DNA from 4 places in the Streptomyces callyspongiae genome. Region 1 is predicted to be linked to each of the others. Evidence: riboswitches for the same ligand, from Rfam matches in the RefSeq annotation. Region 1 holds a riboswitch; each other region holds the start of a gene.
The links. Region 1 has a riboswitch for cobalamin ahead of ACL06G_RS19365 (cobalamin biosynthesis protein). Riboswitches for the same ligand answer to the same signal wherever they lie in the genome.
Positions count from the first base shown of each region.

Region 1 (3,237 bases):
CGACCTGGCTGCTGCGGTCACCTCCCGGTTTCAGCAGCACCGGGTTCATGTGCGCACTCGGCTCGACTCGCGCCGCGGCGGCCTGCATGGCCTGGGCACGGCCGATCTCCGCCCCCTCGCGGGTCACGTAGGAGTTGAGCGACATGTTCTGCGCCTTGAAGGGCGCCACCGACAGGCCCTTGCGGGTCAGCCACCGGCAGATGCCCGCCGTCACCACGCTCTTCCCCGCGTCCGAGGTGGTGCCCGCCACCAGCAGTCCGCTCACCGCTTCCGCCTCCTCCTGCTCGCGGACACCGCTGCCCGCACACCTGTCGTCGCCACCAGTGTCAGCAACCCGACGCGCCGCGACAGGCCCGAGGCCCGCTCGATGTCGCATGCGGTCGCGCGCGCACCGGAAGCGTTGAGCACCGGACGGTGCTCGACCCTGCCGCCGTAGGCGAGGGTTCCGCCCAGCCGCACACCCAACGCCCCGGCGAACGCCGCCTCGACAGGCCCGGCGTTGGGACTGGGATGCCGGAAGGCGTCCCGGCGCCAGGCCCGCAGCGCCCCGCGCGGGTCCGGCCCCGCCAGGGCGGCCAGACCCGCGGTGAGCCGGGCCCCCGGCCACCCCGCGACGTCGTCCAGCCGCGCGGCGGCCCAGCCGAACCGGCGGTAGCGCGGGGACCGGTGGCCGTGCATGGCGTCGAGCGTGTTCACGGCGCGGAACGCCACCAGTCCGGGAACGCCCGCCGCGGCGCCCCACACCAGCGCGCCGACGACGGCGTCCGAGGTGTTCTCCGCGACGGACTCCAGCACCGCGCGGGCCAGGCCGTCCGCGTCCAGGGCGTCCGAGTCGCGTCCGCACAGGTGCGGCAGCCCGGCGCGTGCGGCCGGGAGGTCCCCTGCCGCGAGTGCCGCGCCGACGGCGCGGGCTTCACGCGTCAGCGAGGTCCCGCCGAGCGCGGCCCAGGCGGCGACGGCGGTGAGGGCGAGGTGCGGCAGGGGCGAACGGGCCCGCCGCGCCGCACGGTCGAGGGCAGCGGCCATGAGGGCCGGGCCTCCCACGCAGAGGGCGGTGCACACCGCTCCGGCGGCACGGCTGTCCTGCCAGAGCAGGCGTTCCGCGCGGGTGGCGGCACGGCCGAAAAGGGCAACGGGGTGGCCGCGCCGGGGATCCCCCAGTGCGCGATCGGCGAGGAAGCCGAGCGTCACCCCGTACGCGTACGCACGTGGGCGGGCCATCAGACGACGTGCGGCGGCGCCTCGCAGGAACGGGGGAGGGGCGGGCACGACAGGCCCGGGGGAGCGGCGCGGAAGCCACGCATGGCGGTGTCCTCACTCAGGGTCCTCGCCCTGGTTCGACGTGACCGGCGACGAGAGTCTCCTGGCTCCCGGATCGGCCTCTCCCCGTGCCTTCCAGCCCGTGCGGGCCGTGGCGTGCGGTGGGGAGCGCTCCCCGGTGACAGTGGCGGGACCGCGCCGGATTCTCACCGGCTTCCTCTCCTGCCGCCGCTTGGCACGGGAAGTCCATCACGCACCCCAACGGGCGTCAACTCGTCCCCGACCTGCGACGGAAGAGTGTGAGCGGCCCCACGCGCGGTCCGTGGGGCCGCTGCCGCACGGGTCAGTTCCCGGCGTCGTTCTTCTCCGGGACGTCGGCGGCACACGTGGCGCGGCCGAAGTCGCCGAAGGCGGTGGCGCGCTGACGGTGCTGCCCGTCGACGGCCACGGTGCACTGGGCCGTGCCGCCGTCCTTCCCGAGGGTGAGGGAGACGCGGGCCGAACCGCTGGCCGGCTGGACGGTGAGTTTCTTGGTCCAGGGCAGTTCGACGGACTGCCGCTGCCGGCGGGGCTTGTCGGGGTCGCCGCCGTTCCAGCTGATGGTGGCGGGGCCGTCGCCGGTCACCCGGTAGGTCACCGCCACGGAGTACGGGGCGTCCGCGGGTTCCTGATCGTCCGACAGTCCGACGGTCAGCGCCGTCCCGGCCGCGGCAGCGGCGACCAGGGCGGCCGCCCCGGCGAGGACCTTCGGCCGGTGGTCGCGCCACAGCACGGCAACCGTTCCGCCCGCAGCGGAGGCCTGCGTTCCGTCCTGTCCGCCGGTCCGTCCGTCCGGGGAGTCCGCTTCCGCGGCGTCGGCCGCCGTGTCCGCCGGGGGTGCGGATTCCGCGGCGCCCGGTACGGAGCGGGTCCCGGTGCTCTCGCCTTCTTCCGCGTTCTGCGAGCCTTCCGTACTGCCCATGGCCGAACTCCCGGTTGCCTGATCCTGATCGCCGATTCCGTGCCGTGCGCCCCGGAGGGCGCGCCGAACCCGGGGTGTATACCGCATCGTTCGAGGGCATGTCATCCGGTCGGCGATGTCGTACATGTCTGATATGGGCAGCTGATGGTCATGGGCGCGGGCCAGCGCCCTTCGGTCCGGAGTCGGCAAGGTGCTCGTCCAGACGGGAGACCGTGGGGTGGAAGCGCCGGGTCGAATACGCCTGGCTCGGTCCGCAGCATCCCGACATCCACCAGAGGATTCCGCAGCCTTCACCAGAGTGCCGTGCGGGGGCAACGCGAGGTCTCGTGTTTCAGGTGATACGGGACGAGTTGCACGGTCAGGTACGGGAGTCGCGCCTCGGTCAGTGACCGTCGCAGGACACAAGGTGGTCTCCGGTGTGGCGGCGGACTCCGGGGCGGGTCTTGGTGCCAGAGGCGGTCGCGGTCGTTCAGTGACCGAGGTGGCCGTTGCGTTTCGCCGCCCAGGGGCAATCGAGGTGCGGCTGCTTCACTCGCCGCACTGTGCGGCCTCGAGACCGTCGCCGTGGCGACTTGGGCGGGCCTGGGGTGCGAATTCGGCCCTGGTCCGCGGGTTCAACGGTTTCAACGACTCTGCTGGCTGAGGGGTCTGCCGCCGCGTCTGGGTCCGCGGTTGTGTGGATGCGTCGTTCCCGGGCGAGAGCTGTGAAAGGGGCTGGGTGTGGACGCGGCAGGCGGTATCGGTGTGGTCGGGACCGGGGCTTGTGTGCCAGAGCGGGTGGTGTCGAATGCTGAAGTGGCCGCGCGGTGCGGGGTGAGCGCGGCGTGGATCGAGGCTCGCACGGGAGTGCGGGAGCGGCACCAGGCGGCTGGGGGAGAAGCGGCCTCGGATCTGGCGGCCGAGGCGGTTCGGCGTGCTGTGAAGGATGCCGGGATCAGCGTTGAGGATGTGGGGCTGCTGGTGCTGGCGACGTCCACGCCGGACGAGTTGGGCCCGTCGACGGCGTGCCGGGTACA
Region 1 is NZ_JBJZOM010000022.1:32,657-35,893, reverse strand. Features, by position in the region: gene ACL06G_RS19370 (cobyric acid synthase) at 1-265, opposite strand, end outside; gene ACL06G_RS19365 (cobalamin biosynthesis protein) at 262-1,221, opposite strand; cobalamin riboswitch at 1,337-1,506, opposite strand; gene ACL06G_RS19360 (hypothetical protein) at 1,604-2,221, opposite strand; gene ACL06G_RS19355 (3-oxoacyl-ACP synthase III family protein) at 2,942-3,237, shown strand, end outside.

Region 2 (3,237 bases), on a different contig from region 1:
CACGGTCATCGGCTCGGCACGGGAGACGTCCCCGGCGAGGATCGGCGGGCGGACGCAGCGGGTGCCGTAGGACTGCACCCAGCCGTGCCGCGTGGCCAGGAACCCGTCGAGCTGCTCGGCGAAGTACTGCACCATGTCGTTGCGTTCGGGCTCACCGTGCACGAGCACATCGATCCCCGCCTCCTCCTGGAAGGCGATCACGTCGCGGATCTCCGTCCCGACCCGCTCCTCGTAGGCCGCGGCATCGATCCGCCCGGCCCGCAGGTCGGCGCGGGCCGCGCGCAGCTCGTCCGTCTGCGGGAAGGAGCCCACGGTGGTCACGGGCAGCAGCGGAAGGCCGAGCCGGGCGCGTTGGGCCGCGTTCCGGTCCGTGTAGGGCTGTGGGCGGTGGCAGTCCCCGTCCGTCACCGCGGCCGCCCTGGCGCGGACGGCAGCGTCACGGGTCAGTGCGGAGCGGGCCCGGGCGGCGAGGTCGGAGCGGCGGCCGGCGAGGTCGGCGGCGATCGCGTCGGCGCCCTGCGTGAGCCCCTTCGCGAGGGTGACGACCTCGGCGGTCTTCTGCCGGGCGAAGGCCAGCCAGCGCAGAATCTCCGGGTCGATGTCCCGCTCGGCGGCGGTGTCGAGCGGGACGTGCAGCAGAGAGCAGGACGGGGCGACATCGACGCGGTCGGCGAGTCCCAGCAGCGTGCCCAGTGTCGCCAGTGACCTCTCCAGGTCGTCGGCCCACACGTTGCGGCCGTCGACCACACCGGCGACCAGGCGCTTGCCCGGGAGACCCCCGACGGCGGCGAGGGCGTTGAGATTGGCGCCCGCGCTTCGGGTGAAGTCCAGCCCCAGGCCCTCGACCGGGGCTTTCGCCAGCACGGGAAGCGCCTCACCGAGCCGGTCGAAGTAACTGGCGACGAGCAGCTTCGGCCGGTCTGCCAGGGTGCCGAGGTCGCGGTAGGCGCGAGCGGCGGCGTTCAGCTCGGCGGAGGAGCGTTCCTCGACCAGCGCGGGTTCGTCGAGCTGCACCCACTCCGCTCCGGCGGCGCGCAGGTCGGCGAGGACGTCGGCGTAGACCGGCAGCAGCCGGTCGAGCAGCGTCAACGGCTCGAAGCCGGGGGCGACGCCGGACGCGGGCTTGGCCAGCAGCAGGTACGTGACAGGCCCGAGGAGCACGGGGCGTGCGCGGTGACCGAGGGCCCGGGCTTCGCGCAGTGCGGCGACCTGCTGCGTGGAGTCGGCGGCGAACTCGGTGTCCGGGCCGAGCTCCGGGACCAGGTAGTGGTAGTTGGTGTCGAACCACTTGGTCATCTCCAGCGGGGCGACGTCCTGCGTGCCCCGGGCCATCGCGAAGTAGCCGTCCAGCGCGTCGGCCTCCACCGCTTTCCGGTGCCGTTCCGGGACGGCACCGACCATGACGCTGGTGTCCAGCACGTGATCATAGAGGGAGAAGTCGCCGGTCGGCACCTCGTGGATGCCGGCTTCCGCCAGACTGCCCCAGACCTGTGCGCGCAGCCCGGCCGCCGTCCGGGCCAGGGATTCTGCGGTGGTCCGGCCCTTCCAGTACCCTTCGATCGCTTTCTTCAGTTCCCGGTTCGGGCCCTGGCGCGGGTACCCGTACACGACGGCCTGTGGTGCCGCGGCTGCGGACTTCGGTGTCACGGAACTCTCCTTCGCGAGCGTGTCGTCGAGGTCCCGGGACCGGGAGCGTGCGCGAAGGAGCAGCCGACCGGTGGTGCGGCCGTGGTGCCTCAGCCGCTCCGCCCGGTGCGTACGCCGACCCGCCCTCGAGGTCACCGGAACCACCGCGCGCGGTCGCCGCGCGCGGACAGCGGGCAGGTTTTCGGACTCGCGGGCGCTTCGCCCTGTGGAAGGGCGGACTCCTACTGGCCGTCGCTTCCCGGTCCCGTTCGGGGCCAGTGCGTGTGACGGCGGTCGTTCCCGCTCACCGCTGCGGGGCAGTCCCGGATTTCCACCGGGTTCCCTCTTGCGACGCGCCTGCCTGGCAGACAGGGCGAACCAGCTGCACTCTTCAGACTAGTCGCCCCGAGCGGGAGCGGGAGGACGGATTCCACATTCCGGGCCGGCCCGGGAGGCGGCTCCGGCGGAGACGTGGGCAGGAAGCGGGACGCCGGCCGTGCTCGACGGGCGCATGTGCCGGACGTGCTCCGTGCACGATCACGTCTCCGACGGAGGATCCTGGCGGTCCGAACCCTCCGTCGTCCGGGAGGTCCCTTCCCGGGGCCGCGGCTCGTCGAGGTACTGATCGGCCCAGGCGCTGATGATGTGGGCGGCCCGCTGCGCCTGCCCCCGCGCGGTCAACAGATGGTCCGCTCCTTCGAGCGAGATGAAGCTTCGCGGGTGCCGCGCCTCCTGGAAGATCTCCCCGGCATTGGCGATGTCGACCGTGGAGTCGGTGGGCGAATGCGCGATGAGGAGCGGAAGGTTCACCTCGCCGATCCGGTCGCGGAGGTGAGCCCGGCGGACGTCCTCGACGAAGGCGCGCTTGAGAACCAGGGTCCTCCCGCCGACGAACCACTCGTGCGCGCCCTCGCTGAGGACACGGTCCAGGACCGAGTCGTACTGCCGCTCGACATGGCTGGGGTCGACGGGCGCCGCGATCGTGGCCAGCGCGCGGAGACCGGCCGTCTCGCGCGCTGCGGCGATCGCGGCGGCGCCGCCCCACGAATGCCCCACCAGCAGATCCACCGGAGTCCCCCGCTCCGCCATGAAGGCCGCGGCACGGACGGTGTCCTGCACCTTGACGGTGAACGACCCGTCGCCCCAGTCGCCCTCGGAGTCTCCGATCCCGAGATTGTCGAAGCGCAGCATGCCGATCCCCTCGCGGGCCAGCTGCTTGCTGACGCGCGAGGCGGCCGGCGAGTTCTTGCCGAGAGTGAATCCGTGCACGAAGAGGCCCCAGCCCCGGACCTTGCCCTTCGGCAGATCGATCACTCCGGCCAGTTCCGGGCCGACGACGCTCGGGAATCTTACTTTTTCTTTCATGCGCGGTGCTCACCTGGGCAGGAATCGACGTGGACGGGAGACGCCGACGACACTAGCCGGTCCGGCCTCGGGACGACGAGCGGCGGAGCGGGGCCGTTCCGCTCGGGATGTCAGCGCCACCTCCTACGCTCCAGCAGCTATGAGCATGATCGGAGAGTACGTCCGCCTGACACCCACGGAACTCGACCACGCGCTCCGTGATCCACACTGGGCCGAGGAGTTCGTGACCACGCTGCTCGAAGCGGA
Region 2 is NZ_JBJZOM010000009.1:33,379-36,615, reverse strand. Features, by position in the region: gene metE (5-methyltetrahydropteroyltriglutamate--homocysteine S-methyltransferase) at 1-1,647, opposite strand, end outside; cobalamin riboswitch at 1,803-2,024, opposite strand; gene ACL06G_RS10545 (alpha/beta hydrolase family protein) at 2,164-2,991, opposite strand; gene ACL06G_RS10540 (DUF1877 family protein) at 2,990-3,237, shown strand, end outside.
Region 2: it holds a riboswitch for cobalamin, as region 1 does, so the genes downstream of both, metE (5-methyltetrahydropteroyltriglutamate--homocysteine S-methyltransferase) here and ACL06G_RS19365 (cobalamin biosynthesis protein) in region 1, are expected to answer to the same signal.

Region 3 (3,237 bases), on a different contig from region 1:
GGCGAGATGCCGGCGCGCGCGGAGCGAGAAGGTCAGCGGCTCGGGGAAGCCGCCGGTCCACATGGTGCCGACCTCGAGGAGGTCGATCCAGTCGCGGAGCTCTTCGCGGCGCGGGGTGCGGAACGGGTCGGGCTGCCGGTACAGGTCGAGGCTGGGCAGCTCGGTCAGCGTGACGCCTTCGTCCAGTTCCGGGTACGGCTGCGCGCCGATCACTTCGACACTGTGCCCGAGTCGGGCGAGCTCCCGGGAGAGGTGGCGCACGTAGACCCCTTGGCCGCCGCAGAACGGGTTCCCCTTGTAGCTGAGGAGGGCGATCCGCAGGGGCCTGCCGCCGTCGGCGGCGACCGGAGCGGCCGGCAGCGCAACAGCGCTGTTCCTGGCGTCGTGCACGGCCTCTGCGGTCATTCACGACCCCCTTCTTCACTGCACCGTCGCCGGAGCGTATCCGCTCGCGCTAGGCTGGAACAAGTTTCAGGAATACCATCCCGGAGCACCGGCGGACCGGCACCCGACTGAATCTACCGGCGAGTCACTTGGTGTGAGGCGGTGTCGCCGCGTGATGCGCACCACGAGGGCCGGAAGGCGGTAGGCGGAAACCCGCACGAGGACCGGGTTGCGGACGCAGGACGAGACAGTCGCCTCCCGCGGCGGGAGCGACCGGAAGGCCCGCTGAGGGGGAAGGGCAGTTGACGAAGCACACGAAGCCGGGCGCGGCCCCGCACACCGCCCGGCAGACGGAACGACGCCGGCGCATCCTGCAGGCGACGGCACGACTCGCCCGCCGCGGCGGCTACGACGCCGTGCAGATGCGGACCGTCGCCGAGCAGTCCGAGGTCGCCCTGGGCACCCTCTACCGCTACTTCCCCTCCAAGGTGCACCTGCTCGTCGCCACCATGCAGGACCAGCTCGCACAGCTGCACACCACGCTCCACCGGCATCCCCCCGCGGCACCGGACCCCGCTTCGCGCGTCACCGAGACACTCATGCGGGCCTTCCGGCAACTGCAGCGCGAACCCCTGCTCGCCGACGCCATGGTGCGGGCACTCAACTTCGGCGACCGTTCCGTGTGCACCGAGGTCGACGCCGTCTCGCGCCTCACCACGGCGCTCGTCCTCGACGCGATGGGCACGACGGAACGACCGTCGCCGCAGCAGCTGTCGGCGGTCCGGGTCATCGGTCACACCTGGCACTCCGCGCTGGTCGCCTGGCTCTCCGGCCGCTCCTCGATCGAGCAGGTGACCGCGGACATCGAAACGGTGTGCGCCCTCATCGCGCCGCGGTCCCCGTCCCCGGAGACAGGCCACGCGGCGGGGACGGCCCCGGGGCCGTCTGGACAGCCCCGCTAGAGTGGGCGCGGAAGTGAACGCCTTCGGTCCGGGGGAAGCCGGTGCAAATCCGGCGCTGACCCGCAACCGTGAGGGCGTCCGTGCCCGTCGGCCCGCTGCTCCTCCGGAGCACGCGCAGGACGGGCACGGGCCCCGAGCCGGAGCACCCGGCCGCAGGCAAGGCTCCCGGAGCCGCCGACCGTCCCCCGGGACGTACCGGCGTCCCCGGCACCGCCGAGGTATGCGGAGCTGAGCCCGGTGTGCCACCGCACGGTGCGGAACGCGTGCGGCGGGCGGCCGCGCGCGGCTGCGTGGACCGCCCACCGCGTGATCACGCCCGTGTGATCGCTCACCGAAAGGCAACTGTCATGTTCCTGCGCCGCAGCGCAGCGGCCCTCGCCGCCGGCACCGTCCTCTGTGCGGTAGCAGCCCCGGCGGCAACCGCCGTCCCCCGTCCCGCCGTCGCCGCCGACAAGAGCAAGAAGGCCACGGACCCCGGCCTCCACGGCACCGCGGACCCCACCTACGACGGGGTGTGGCGGCAGTCCCTCGCCCTGCTGGCACAGGACACCGCCGGTGTCGCACCGTCCGGCACGGCCGTCGACTGGCTGGACGACCAGCAGTGCGCCGACGGGTCGTTCACCTCGTTCCGCCCCGACACCTCCGAGCCGTGCGGACCGAAGACCCCGGCCGACACGAACGCCACCGCCGCCGCCGTGCAGGCACTCGCCGCTCTCGGCGGGCAGGACGAGCGGGTCGGCAAGGCCGTGGACTGGTTGAAGTCCGTCCAGAACGACGACGGCGGCTGGGGATTCAACCCCGGCAGCCCCTCCGACGCCAACTCCGTCTCCGTGGTCGTCGGCGCCCTCGGTGCCGCGGGAGAGGACCCCGCCGGGGTGACCAGCGGAAAGAACGGCGCCTCGGCGTACGACGCGCTGCTCGACTTCCGCCTGGGCTGCGACGCTGACGAGGCCGACCGGGGCGCGTTCGCCTACCAGCCGGACAAGAAGGGCGGACTGGCACCGAACGCCGACGCCACCGCCGCGGCCGCCCTGGCCGGCCGGGGCGAGGGCTTCGTCGTGGAGCCGGGCGGCGGGAAGAGCGACGGCGGGCCGGCGAAGGCCTCCTGCCAGGACGCCGTCGACGACCCCGCTGCCGCCGCCGACCACGGCACCGCCTACCTGGCCGGAGTCCTGCGGAAGAACGACTGGCACCTCACGTCCGCGCTGCCCGGCTCCGAGGACCAGCCCGACTACGGCAACACCGCCGACGCGGTCATCGCCCTGTCCGCAGGTGGCCGCGACGAGGACGCCCGCTCCGCCCTGGGATGGCTGAAGAAGCACGTCGACGACTGGGACGCGTCCCAGGACTCGCCCGCGGCACTCGGCCAACTCGTCCTGGCCGCCCACTCCGTCGGAGCCGACCCCCGCGACTTCGGCGGCGTCGACCTGGTGCAGCGGCTGAACTCCACCGGCCCGAAGCCGGCGGGGACCACGCAGCAGCAGCCCGCCCCGGGGGCCCAGCAGGCACAGGAGGCCCAGGAGAGCGAGGACTCGGACGGCACCTGGCAGACCCTGTCGGTGGTGGGCGCGTTCCTCGTCGCCGGAGTCGGCATCGGCATCCTGTTCAGCGGCCGCCGGAAGAAGGCCTGATGCGCGGCCGGCTGCCGACCGGCCCGCACCGCAGCACCGCCCCCGGCACGGGACGCGTCCTGGCCGGGGCGGTGCTCGCCGCCGTGCTCGCCGTGCTGTGCGCCGCGCCCGCCCAGGCCACCGGATACCGGTACTGGTCCGTCTGGGAGCGCGACAGCGGCTCCTGGCGGTACGCCACCCAGGGCATCGCGACACTGCGCCCCGTCGACGGCGACGTGCTGGGCCTGCGGTTCTCCGTCAGCGAGGACTCCGGCGACGGG
Region 3 is NZ_JBJZOM010000009.1:159,025-162,261, forward strand. Features, by position in the region: gene ACL06G_RS11130 (glycosyltransferase family 4 protein) at 1-405, opposite strand, end outside; gene ACL06G_RS11135 (TetR family transcriptional regulator) at 687-1,346, shown strand; cobalamin riboswitch at 1,341-1,460, shown strand; gene ACL06G_RS11140 (SCO2321 family membrane protein) at 1,694-2,977, shown strand; gene ACL06G_RS11145 (SCO2322 family protein) at 2,977-3,237, shown strand, end outside.
Region 3: it holds a riboswitch for cobalamin, as region 1 does, so the genes downstream of both, ACL06G_RS11140 (SCO2321 family membrane protein) here and ACL06G_RS19365 (cobalamin biosynthesis protein) in region 1, are expected to answer to the same signal.

Region 4 (3,237 bases), on a different contig from region 1:
GCCAGATCCTCGTGCGGAACCAGTACCTGTCGGTCGATCCCTACATGCGCGGCCGCATGGACGACCGGCGCTCCTACGTACCGCCGTTCCGCCTGGAGGAACCGATGGACGGCGGAGCCGTCGGCATCGTGGTGGAGTCCCGCGCGGAGGGCTTCAACGCCGGCGACCACGTCCTGCACGGCAAGGGGTGGCGGGAGTACGCCACGCTGGACGCCCGGCAGGCCACGACCGTCTCGCCCGAACTGGCCCCCGCCAGCGCCTACCTCGGCGTCCTCGGCATGCCCGGACTCACCGCGTACGCGGGACTGCTCGAGGTCGCTTCCCTCACCGAGGGCGACGCCGTGTTCGTGTCCGGCGCGGCCGGGGCGGTGGGCAGCCAGGTGGGGCAGATCGCACGCCTCAAGGGAGCGTCACGCGTCATCGGCAGCGCGGGCTCCGACGAGAAGGTCCGCCTGCTGCAGGAGGAGTACGGCTTCGACGCGGCGTTCAACTACAAGTCGGCCCCCGTCGCGGAGCAGCTGCGGGCAGCGGCGCCCCAGGGCATCGACGTCTACTTCGACAATGTCGGCGGCGATCACCTTGAGGCGGCGCTCGGCGAGATGAACGTGCACGGCCGCATCACGGTGTGCGGCATGATCGCGCAGTACAACGCCACCGAACCGCCGACTGCACCGCGGAACCTGGCCATGCTGATCGGCAAGCGTATCCGCATGCAGGGCATGCTGGTGGCCGACCACTACGGGATGCAGCAGCAGTTCGTCTCCGAGGTCTCGGAGTGGATCCGTTCCGGGAAGCTGCACTACCGGGAGACCGTGGTCGACGGTATCGACAACGCTCTCGACGCCTTCCTCGGCATGCTCAAGGGGGAGAACACCGGAAAGATGGTGGTGCGCCTCGAGGAATGAGTCGTCGGGAGAGAGCGGACCCGGAGCGCCAGGAGGCGCCGCAGAGGTTCCGCCGGGGGTGCACGGCCGGTTTCCCGCGCGAACCCGGTCCGTGCCCTTGGGCGGGAGCCGATGGGTGGGACGACGCCGCAACGGCCGCCGAACGGGGCACGGTTGTGGAGGGGTCCGACGGCGGGCTACTGTCGCACTGCCTTGGTGTTCGGGAAGCCGGTGCGAATCCGGTGCGGCCCTCGCCACTGTGATCGGGAAGTCGGGCTCCATTCCTCAACGGAAGCCACTGGACCGCTGCGGTACGCCGCACGGGCCGGGAAGGCGGAGCCCCCGGCGGCATGACCCGTGAGCCAGGAGACCGGCCAAGGCGCGTCGTCCATCCACGAGGTGCTGGAGAGGTCTCACTCACATGCATATTGCCGAGGGGTACTTGCCCCCGTGGCATGCGGTCGCCTGGAGCGCCGCCGCCGCCCCGTTCGTCCTGCACGGCGTCCGCACTCTCACCCGTCAGGTCCGCGAACACCCGGATTCCACGCTTCTCCTGGGAGCCTCGGGTGCCTTCACCTTCGTCCTGTCCGCACTCAAGATCCCTTCGGTCACCGGGAGTTGCTCCCACCCGACCGGCACGGGGCTGGGGGCGATCCTGTTCCGGCCGCCGGTCATGGCGGTTCTCGGCACGCTGACCCTTCTCTTCCAGGCGCTGCTGCTCGCCCACGGCGGACTGACCACGCTGGGGGCCAACGCCTTCTCGATGGCGGTCGTCGGGCCCTGGGCGGGCTACGGGGCCTACCGGTTGCTGGTCCGCACCGGGGCTCCGTTGATGGCTGCCGTCTTCGCGGGCGCTTTCCTGGCCGACCTCAGCACCTACTGCGTCACCAGCGTGCAGCTCGCACTCGCTTTCCCCGACCCGGTGACCGGCGTGGCCGGAGCACTGGCCAAGTTCGGCGGCATCTTCGCCGTCACACAGCTCCCGTTGGCCGTCAGCGAGGGCCTGCTCACCGTGCTGGTGATGCGGTTGCTGACCCAGTCCAGCCGAGGCGAGCTGCGCCGCCTCGGAGTGCTGACCCGGCTCGCCCCGGGGCCCGCTCGAGCGGCGGAGAACCGGGCGGCCTCGACGCAGGAGGCGGCCCGGTGACGCGCGGAACCCGCATCAATCTGCTGCTGATCGCCGTGGTGGTCGGCCTGGCCGTGGTCCCGCTGGCCATCGGCGCCGGCGACGGCGCGGACGAACCCTTCGGCGGTGCCGACGCCCGGGCGCAGGGCGCCATCGAGGAGAACGCTCCCGCCTACGAACCGTGGTTCGCACCGGTGTACGAACCACCGTCGGGCGAAGTGGCGTCGGGCTTGTTCGCGCTGCAGGCCGCTCTCGGCGGGGGTGTGGTGGCCTACTACTTCGGGCTGCGCCGGGGACGCCGCCAGGGCGCGGCGGCCGCCGAGGCCGCGGCACCGGCCCCGGTGGCCGGCGAGGCCGACGGCCGACCCGTCCCGTAGCCGCTCGTGCTGCCCATCGACGCCGCAGCCCACGAGAACCGCTGGCGGGGGCGTCACCCGCTGGAGAAGGCCGCGCTGGGGCTGGGGCTGACCGCGCTCGCCGTCGCCCTGCCGCCGTGGCCGGGCGCCGCGCTCGTCGCCGCCGCGACGCTGACCGTGCTGCTCGGCCCGGCCGGCGTCGCGGGGCGCCGGCTGTGGCGCGCCTTCCGGGTACCCCTCGGTTTCTGCGTGACCGGAGCGGTCCCGTTGCTGTTCCGGCTGGGAGGAGCGGGTGACGGCTCCGGCTGGGGTCTCTCGTGGGCGCCCGAGGGTCCCGTCCAGGCTGTCGGACTGCTGCTGCGCACGTCGGCGGCCTCGCTCGGGCTGCTGCTGTTCGCGTTCACCACTCCCGTCGCCGACGTGGTGCCGCGCCTGGTGCGTGCCGGAGTGCCCCCCGCGGTCGTGGACGTGGCGCTGGTGATGTACCGGATGAGCTTCCTGCTGCTGGATGCCGTGCGACGTGTGCGGGAGGCGCAGGCGGCCCGGTTGGGCCATGCCACCCGGGCGGCCGCGTGGCGCTCACTGGCCGGCCTGGCATCCACCGCGTTCGTCCGCGCCTTCGACCGCGCCCAGCGCCTCGAGCGGGGACTGACGGGGCGGGGCTACGACGGCACGCTGCGGGTGCTGGTGCCCGCCGTCCTGCCGTCCCGCCCCTTCCTGGCAGGTACGGCACTGCTGCTCATCGGGCTGATCGTCGCCACCCTCGTCCTGGAAAGGCTGCTTCCTTGAACCCGTCCCCCGAACCGCTGGTCGCGCTCGACGGTGCGGGCTTCCGCTACGAGGACGGTCCGTGGGTGATCCGGGACCTGGA
Region 4 is NZ_JBJZOM010000009.1:215,305-218,541, forward strand. Features, by position in the region: gene ACL06G_RS11415 (NADP-dependent oxidoreductase) at 1-905, shown strand, start outside; cobalamin riboswitch at 1,082-1,277, shown strand; gene ACL06G_RS11420 (energy-coupling factor ABC transporter permease) at 1,306-2,031, shown strand; gene ACL06G_RS11425 (energy-coupling factor ABC transporter substrate-binding protein) at 2,028-2,387, shown strand; gene cbiQ (cobalt ECF transporter T component CbiQ) at 2,394-3,155, shown strand; gene ACL06G_RS11435 (energy-coupling factor ABC transporter ATP-binding protein) at 3,152-3,237, shown strand, end outside.
Region 4: it holds a riboswitch for cobalamin, as region 1 does, so the genes downstream of both, ACL06G_RS11420 (energy-coupling factor ABC transporter permease) here and ACL06G_RS19365 (cobalamin biosynthesis protein) in region 1, are expected to answer to the same signal.